Regions from separate parts of the Bradyrhizobium sp. USDA 3364 genome, predicted to be linked through region 1. Evidence: predicted binding sites of a transcription regulator. Region 1 holds the regulator's gene; the other holds the start of a gene.
The links. The regulator PhoB, encoded in region 1, activates phosphate uptake and scavenging genes when phosphate is short. The targets are predictions, from matches to a motif close to TGTCATNNANCTGTCAT.

Region 1 (4,414 bases):
CGCGACGCCCGAGGTGAAGTCGAGATAGCGGTCGCCGTTGGTTGCGATCAGCCAGGCGCCCTCACCGCGCTCGAAGCCGAGATCGACCCGGGCGAAGACGGGGAGCAGATGCGACGAGGCAACGTTGGTCATGGCGTTCACTGCCGGTTTGAGGCCGACAATTGCCGCGCGCATTGACGCCAGCGCAGCAACGGCCAGCTTCGGAAAACAAAACGGCCGCCTTTGCGGGCGGCACGTGGCCAACATTCTATGCTGCGGCGGGTCAGTGTCAATCGCCAGGAGCCGCCGTTTGCCGGCCTTCCTGCGATGCGCAGCGTACACAATCCGTAGCATTCCGGTGCGGTGGAAAAGCCTCATTGCAATGCTTAACTGTGCTGGAACATGTGGACGCACGGCCGCGGACTCTTGCGCCAGAGTCACGCCATATTGTAGCGTTTGGCCTGTCGGGTACGACATCTCGTGCGGCAGTACTGGACCCTCTAAGTAGCCTTCGTGTCTCGCGTAAACGTTCGGGCGCAACACCGTGCCCGGCGAGGGCTAAGGGATTCTGGCCGCAGGGATATTTGTCCAGATTTGGCTCGCAGCGCCGCTCCAATGACTGGCCGGCGCCATGCGAAAGGAAGAATGCGATGACGGTATTGACCTGGTCCGACGATCGCGTCGAGCAGCTGAAGAAGCTCTGGGAGTCTGGCCTTTCGGCCAGCCAGATCGCAGCGGAACTTGGCAATGTGACGCGAAACGCCGTGATCGGCAAAGTGCACCGGCTCGGCCTCTCCGGTCGCGCCAAAGCACCCTCCACGGCGGCGCCGCGGCAGCGCAAGGCGCGTCCCGCTCAGCACATGATGCGGGTGGCGCGCCCGGTCTCGCGCGGCAACACCGCGCTCGCGCACGCCTTCGAGGTCGAGATGGAGCCCGATCCGATCTCCTACGACAACGTGGTGCCGATGAGCCAGCGGCTGTCGCTGCTCGAGCTCAACGAGGCCACCTGTCACTGGCCGGTCGGCGATCCCTCGAGCCCGGAATTCTTCTTCTGCGGCGGCAAGGCGCTCGCCGGCCTGCCCTATTGCGCGCATCACTCGCGCGTCGCCTACCAGCCCGCCGCCGATCGCCGCCGGCCGTCGGCGAAACCACAGATCAAGTAGCACTCGGGAAGCTAGCCTGGACTGCAAAACAAATCCCCGCGCAAGCGGGGATTTTTTGTGTGATGCGTAGCCCGGATGGAGCGCAGCGCACGACGTGAGGTGAGCACGCACGTCGGGCTCCCTCCCCCCCCCCTTGCGGGGGAGGGTTGGGGAGAGGGGTACCGCTTGCTCCGCTGATTATCGATCGCGAAGAATGCACCGTCGGTTCGGTTGAGGACGTCGCTACACGCCTTACGCCACAGCCCGGGGCTCACCCCTCTCCCCACCCTCCCCCGCAAGGGGGGAGGGAGCCAGACAGTGTGCTCACCTCACGTGATAGCGAACCAACTCACATCACCAGCCGCCGTTACGGTTGCGGCTCGGCTTTGGCAAACCGGTCGTCGAGCGCATAGCCGGCGCCGCGCACGGTGCGGATCGGGTCCTGCTCGCGGCCCGGATTGAGCAGCTTGCGCAGGCGGCCGATATGCACGTCGACGGTGCGCTCATCGATGTAGATGTCGCGGCCCCAGACGCTGTCGAGAAGCTGCTCGCGGCTGAACACGCGGCCGGGATGCTCGAGGAAGAACTCGAGCAAACGATACTCGGTCGGACCGAGATCGATCGGACGGCCCGAGCGCGCCACGCGGCGCTTCTCGCGGTCGAGCTCGATGTCGCCATAGGTCAGCACGGTCGCCAGCCGCTCCGGGCTCGCGCGGCGCAGCAGGCCCTTCACCCGCGCCAGCAGTTCCGGCACCGAGAACGGCTTGACGATGTAATCGTCGGCGCCGGTAGCAAGCCCGCGCACGCGCTCGCTCTCCTCGCCGCGCGCGGTCAGCATGATGATCGGAAGCTGCTTGGTTTCGGGCCGCGCCCGCAGGCGGCGGCACAGCTCGATGCCGGACAGGCCCGGCAGCATCCAATCGAGCACCACGAGGTCGGGGACGCGCTCCTTCAGACGGGTGTCGGCATCGTCGCCGCGCCCAACCGTTTCGACATCGTAGCCTTCCGCATCGAGGTTGTAGCGCAACAGCGTCGTCAGCGCTTCCTCGTCTTCGACTACCAGAATGCGTGCGCTCATCGGTCTAAGTTCTTTCTTTGTGGTGATCCGTTGCCCAGACGCAAACCGAAACGCTCACTTCTCTCGAGCACGATCCTCGCGCAAACGCTTTGTCGCGAAGACAATCCGGTTTCCGCTATTGGAGATCATGCCCTAGTTACCCGGCACCGTGGTGGCAAAAGTCGTCATGTCGCCCTTGGGGCGCTTGTCGGTGATCTGCTGGCCCTCGATCATGTAGAACACGGTCTCGGCGATATTGGTGGCGTGGTCGCCGATGCGCTCGATGTTCTTGGCGCAGAACATCAGATGGATGCAGAACGAGATGTTGCGCGGATCCTCCATCATGTAGGTGAGCAGTTCGCGGAACAGCGAGGTGCAGATCGCGTCGACCTCCTCGTCGCCCTTCCAGACGTTCATCGCCGCCGGCAGATCGTGCGCGGCGTAGGCGTCGAGCACCGACTTGACCTGCGACAGCACGAGGTCGGTCATGTGCTCCAGGCCGCGGATCAGCTTCAACGGCTGGAAATCGCTCTCCAGCGCCGCGACGCGCTTGCCCATGTTCTTGGCGAGGTCGCCGATCCGCTCGAGGTCGGTGGCGACTCGCATCGCGCTGACGATCTCGCGCAGGTCGATCGCCATCGGCTGGCGGCGGGCGATCGTCAGCACCGCGCGCTCTTCGATGACGCGCTGCAGATTGTCGATGTCGATGTCGGCGGCGACCACGCGCTTGCCGAGCGCGACGTCGCGACGGATCAGCGCATCGACCGATTCGGTAATCATCCGTTCGACGAGGCCGCCCATCTCGGCGACCAGGCGGGTCAACTCCTGCAGGTCGCTGTCGAATGCCTTGGCGGTATGTTCAGAAGCCATCGCTTGTCTCCTCAGCCCGGTCAACCAAACCGGCCGGTGATGTAGTCCTGGGTGCGCCGATCGCTCGGGGAGGTGAAGATCTTGTTGGTGTCGTCGAACTCGATCAGCTCGCCGAGATACATGAAGGCGGTCTTGTCGGAGACGCGCGCCGCCTGCTGCATGTTGTGGGTGACGATCGCGATCGTGTAGTCCTCGGAGAGCTCCTGGATCAGCTCCTCGACCTTGGCGGTCGAGATCGGATCGAGCGCCGAGCACGGCTCGTCGAACAGGATCACCTCGGGACGCACCGCCACGGTGCGCGCGATGCACAGCCGCTGCTGCTGGCCGCCGGAGAGCGACAGGCCGGAGGCGTTCAGCTTGTCCTTGACCTCGTTCCACAGCGCGCCGCCGCGCAGCGCCTTCTCGACCCGGTCGTCCATCTCGGACTTCGAGATCTTCTCGTAGAGGCGGATGCCGAATGCGATGTTCTCGTAGATCGTCATCGGAAACGGCGTCGGCTTCTGGAACACCATGCCGACCCGCGCGCGCAGCAGGTTGAGGTCGAGCTTGGGATCGAGGATGTTGGTCTGGTCCAGCATCAGCTGGCCGACGGCGCGCTGGCCCGGATACAGATCATACATCCGGTTGAAGATGCGCAGCAGGGTCGACTTGCCGCAGCCCGACGGGCCGATGAACGCCGTGACGCGGTTGGTGCCCAGCGTCAGGTTGATGTTCTTCAGCGCATGGTGCTCGCCGTAATAGAAGTTGAGGTTGCGCACCGTGACTTTCGGCGGCGCTTCCGGAAGCGGAACCTGGGGAACGTGGCCCGCGGCAGTCGTGGAGACGGAAAGCTCGGTCATTTTGCGGCCCTTTCGGCACCAAGGATACGCGCGCCGATATTCAACGCGAGCACGGTGAATGTGATGAGCAGTGCGCCGCTCCACGCCAGTTCTTTCCAGTAGGCGTAGGGGCTCTGCACGAAGTTGTTGATGGTCACCGGCAGGTTGGCCATCGTCTTGGTCAAATCCCAGCTGAAGAACTGGTTCGACAGCGCGGTGAACAGCAGCGGCGCGGTTTCGCCGGCGACGCGCGCGGTCGCCAGCAGCACACCGGTGATCAGACCCGACCGGGCCGCACGATAAGCGATCCGCTTGATCACCAGCGAACGCGGCAGGCCGAGCGCCGAGGCCGCCTCGCGCAGCGGATTGGGCACCAGCAGCAGCATGTCCTCGGTGGTGCGCAGCACGACCGGGATCACGATGACGGCGAGCGCCAGCGCACCGGCGATCGCCGAGAAGCCGCGCATCGGGACCACGACCGCGCCATAGATGAACAGGCCGATGATGATCGAGGGCGCGCTGAGCAGGATGTCGTTGATGAAGCGGAT
Region 2 (4,414 bases), 690 kb from region 1:
ACCACGGAAAGCGAGACCTATCGCTGGAACATGGGCTCGACCTATGTGCAGAACCCGCCCTATTTCGAAGGCATGAAGAAGCAGCCGGAGCCGGTCACCGACGTGGTCGATGCGCGGATCCTCGCGATGTTCGGCGACAAGATCACCACCGACCACATCTCGCCGGCCGGTTCGATCAAGCTGACCTCGCCCGCCGGCAAGTTCCTCAGCGAGCACCAGGTGCGTCCTGCCGACTTCAACCAGTACGGCACGCGGCGCGGCAACCATGAAGTGATGATGCGCGGCACCTTCGCCAACATCCGGATCAAGAACTTCATGCTCAAGGGCGCCGACGGCAATATTCCGGAAGGCGGCTTGACCAAGCACTGGCCCGACGGCGAGCAGATGTCGATCTACGACGCCGCGATGAAGTACCAGCACGAAGGCGTGCCGCTGGTGGTGTTTGCCGGCGCCGAATACGGCAACGGCTCGTCGCGCGACTGGGCCGCGAAGGGCACCCGCCTGCTCGGCGTGCGCGCGGTGATCTGCCAGAGCTTCGAGCGCATCCATCGCTCCAACCTGGTCGGCATGGGTGTGCTTCCGCTCACCTTCCAGGACGGCACGTCGTGGTCCTCGCTCGGCCTCAAGGGCGACGAGAAGGTGACGATCCGCGGGCTGCAGGGCGATCTGAAGCCGCGCCAGACGCTGACGGCGGAAATCGTCTCGACCGACGGCGGCAAGCGGGACGTCCCGCTGCTCTGCCGCATCGATACGCTGGACGAGCTCGATTACTATCGCAACGGCGGCATCCTGCATTATGTGCTGCGCAAACTCGCGGCCTAAACGCCCTTGGTTTGAGCATGGTCTCCGCGCAAACGCCTCGCGTTTGTCGCGGGGAAAACCGCTTCACACTTTTCCGGACCATGCTCCAACGCGGATTTGTGATCGGTGCCTCACCGCTTAGTGAGTAGCGGCTAAAAAGAAGGCGGCCTATGAAAAGGCCGCTTTCTCGCGTTTTGGGGCACGCAAGTTCAGGGACAAACTTCATGCTCCGTACAATTACGGATGGAAATCATCACGACTGGTTCGCAGTATGACAGCGATGGTGGCCTATAATCGTATCTCGCGATGGTCGAGCGCTCTTGGTATCTGTGCGATCGTCGCGGTCATCCGCCCAGCTCACGCCGATCCGCGTGCTGTCGTCGAACTCTTCACCTCGCAGGGATGCTCATCCTGTCCGCCCGCGGACAAGATCATCGGTGAGCTTGCGAAGGACCCCAATGTCATCGCGCTGAGCATGCCGATCGACTATTGGGACTATCTCGGCTGGAAGGACACGCTGGCCGATTCCCGTTTCAGCGCGCGCCAGAAAGCCTATTCGCATGTGCGCGGCGATCGCGACGTCTACACACCGCAGGCCGTCATCAACGGTTCCGCGCATGTGATCGGCAGCGACCGCACCAGCATCGAGGACGCCATCAAGAGCACCGAGAAAAGCGGCAGCGTGATGTCGGTGCCGGTGACGATGACGCTGACCGGCAAGCAGATCAACGTGTCGGTCGCCGCATCGAAGTCGCCCGCGGTGTCGCGCGGCGAAGTCTGGATCTGCTCGATCTCGAAATCGGTGCCGATCTCGATCGCGCGTGGCGAGAACCGCGGTCGCGAGATCACCTACCACAACGTTGTGCGCAATCTCCTGAAGGTCGGTGACTGGAACGGTTCGTCCGGCAACTGGACCGTGCCGCTGGAGAACATCACGCGCGATGGCGTCGATGCCGCGGCGGTCTACGTCCAGGACGGCAATCGCGACAAGCCGGGCCCGATGCTCGGCGCCGCCTTCACCTCGCTTCACTAGCGAGTTGCTGCGCCAGCTTCGTCGGTCGCGTCGCCGGGCTGCAGGCAGGTTGCCGTGCAGCCGCGATGCGATTGCAAACTTGCATCCAGACATGTGCTGAAAGGAAAGCGCCGACGCTCTGCGCACGCGGCTCGAGTACGCGCGATCGAGCAGGATCCCAAAAAACAAAAAGGACCAACTTTCGTTGGCCCAGTGTTGGGATTAACTCCCCTGCGAACAGGCCCGATCCCGACGGCCCCGGGGGGCTGGGGGCTGAGGAATCCGGAACCGAAAGGACCGGGCCAACGCAGGGTTTCCTTTTCGCAGGGCAGCGGGGCGGGCGATTGGCGGAAGTGGGGCAGCAATATGATTCCGCTAACGTTCCCGTGACTCTGTGGTTTTCCGGACGATCTGCCTCGCCTGAGTGTGGTTAAGGCCTGGTTGCGTTGCGAATGGCCCCTTGCAGCGTCGTTCGCTTAGCGCAATCATGTCACTCTCGTGACGATCCCGAAGTGGGGCACCGGCCTTCGGAACCCGGTCGTCACCGAGACAACAGGAGGCGCTCGATGAGTTTGATCTCGGAGGACACTGATCCGAGCGGTAGTCGCGCTGCGGCGCGCCCCGCCGCCGCGACCCCTCAGCCCAGCCGCGTGACATTCAATCGACTTGAGCTCAACCGCATTCTCAATCTCTATGGCCGCATGGTCGCAGACGGCGAGTGGCGCGACTATGCGATCGACTTCCTGAAGGATCGTGCCGTGTTCTCGGTGTTCCGGCGCGCGTCCGAAATGCCGATCTACCGGATCGAGAAGGATCCTCGGCTTGCGCGCAAGCAGGGCATGTACAGCGTGATTTCGCCGACCGGCCTGATCCTGCGCCGCGGCCACGAACTCGAGCGCGTGCTGCTCGTAATCGACCGCAAGCTGTCGCTGGTGTAGCGGACTTCATCCAGCTGGATGGGCCTTGAAGCCCGGATGAGCGAAGCGACATCCGGGACGGTCTTCCCGCGCGGGCGCAGCTTCAAGGGCTTCAGATCGCTCAGTGCTTGGTAGCCCGGATGGAGCGTAAGCGAAATCCGGGTTCTTTCCGCGGATGGCCTTGCCCCGGATTTCGCTACGCTCCATCCGGGCTACGCCGTCTGATCTCATCCCTTTCCGCAAAACAAAAGCCCCGGCCACATGGCCGGGGCTTGGATCGGTTGCCTTGCTCGAGGCGCTTAGTCGCGCTGGCCGAGCAGCTGCAGCAGCAGCGTGAACAGGTTGATGAAGTTCAGATAGAGCGACAGCGCACCCGTGATTGCCGCACGCTCTGCCATCACGCCACCCTGCGAGGCGTAACCGTAGATGTAGTCGTTCTTCAGCCGCTGGGTGTCCCAGGCGGTGAGGCCCGCGAACACCAGCACGCCGACCACCGAGACGATGAACTGCAGCGCCGAGCTCGCCAGGAACAGGTTGACCAGGCTCGCGATGATGATGCCGATCAGACCCATGAACAGGAACGAGCCCATGCCGCTCATGTCACGCTTGGTGGTGTAGCCATAGAGGCTCAGCGCACCGAACGTCGCCGCGGTGATGAAGAACACGCGCACGATCGAGGTGTGCGTGTACACCAGGAAGATCGACGACAGCGACAGGCCCATCAGCGCGGAGAACACCCAGAACAGGAGCTGGGCGGTCGCAGGCTGCAGGCGGTTGATGCCGGCCGAGATGACGAACACCATCGCCAGAGGTGCGAGGATGAACAGCCACTTCAGCGGGCTCACGAACATCGCATAGCCGAACTGCGTCAGATAGGCGTTGCCGAACTTGGCGACGGCGGCCGACTGGTCGGTGGTCACCGCACCCATATAGACGCCGAGCGCGGCAAGGCCGGTGATGGCCAGGCCGATGCTCATGTAGTTGTAGATGCGCAGCATGTAGGCGCGCAGACCGGCGTCGACGGCCGCAGCGTCAATGCGCCCGGCGGCCCGGCCGAAAGGAGAAGCGTAGTTGCGGTCTAGGTCCGACATGGTCGAATTCCCGTGGTTGGTCCCGGTGGAGCGCAAGGGATTTGCGGCGCCGGTCGTAAATCTATCTCAGATGGCTCGGTTTGCGGAACATTAATTCCGTGTCATTCAAACCGACTATCCGACCCGATTGGTATGTGGGAAATTAACACATCCGACGCAAGCTTCCACGCGCGGCCGAATGTCGCTCTGGCCGAGCATCATAGGCAAAAACGGCGCTTTCGCCGCTACAAATTGTCACAAATTCCGCAACACCGAGGCCGGCTTCTGGTTCAGAGCGAGCAGCGTCCCGGCCAGTCCAAGTCCAACCGTGACGACCAGCGCGGCGACCACGACCAGGGCGGCGCTGCCGGCCTGCCAGATAAAACTCAGCGTCATCAGCCGCGTCACGATCAGCCAGGCCGCGATCGAACCGGCGATGACCCCGAATATTGCGGTTGCAAAGCCGATCATCAAATACTCCAGCGCGTAGGCGCCGAGCAGCCGCACCCGCGTGGCGCCGAGCGTCTTGAGGATCACGGCATCATAGACCCGGTGGCGGTGTCCGGCGGCGAGCGCGCCGCCCAGCACCAGGATCGCCGAGATCAGCGTCACGG

Region 2: the regulator PhoB is predicted to act here: its motif matches at 2,301-2,317, upstream of ACVILL_RS11845 (DUF2794 domain-containing protein).

The regions. Positions count from the first base shown of each region.
Region 1 covers NZ_JBSRYG010000002.1:1,844,673-1,849,086, forward strand. Annotated here, with positions in the region: gene ACVILL_RS08585 (acetylornithine transaminase) at 1-132, opposite strand, end outside; gene ACVILL_RS08590 (GcrA family cell cycle regulator) at 630-1,142, shown strand; gene phoB (phosphate regulon transcriptional regulator PhoB) at 1,489-2,199, opposite strand; gene phoU (phosphate signaling complex protein PhoU) at 2,332-3,048, opposite strand; gene pstB (phosphate ABC transporter ATP-binding protein PstB) at 3,069-3,887, opposite strand; gene pstA (phosphate ABC transporter permease PstA) at 3,884-4,414, opposite strand, start outside.
Region 2 covers NZ_JBSRYG010000002.1:2,537,856-2,542,269, reverse strand. Annotated here, with positions in the region: partial or broken gene acnA (aconitate hydratase AcnA) at 1-822, shown strand, start outside; gene ACVILL_RS11850 (DUF1223 domain-containing protein) at 1,073-1,834, shown strand; gene ACVILL_RS11845 (DUF2794 domain-containing protein) at 2,380-2,751, shown strand; gene ACVILL_RS11840 (Bax inhibitor-1/YccA family protein) at 3,030-3,821, opposite strand; gene ACVILL_RS11835 (ABC transporter permease) at 4,056-4,414, opposite strand, start outside.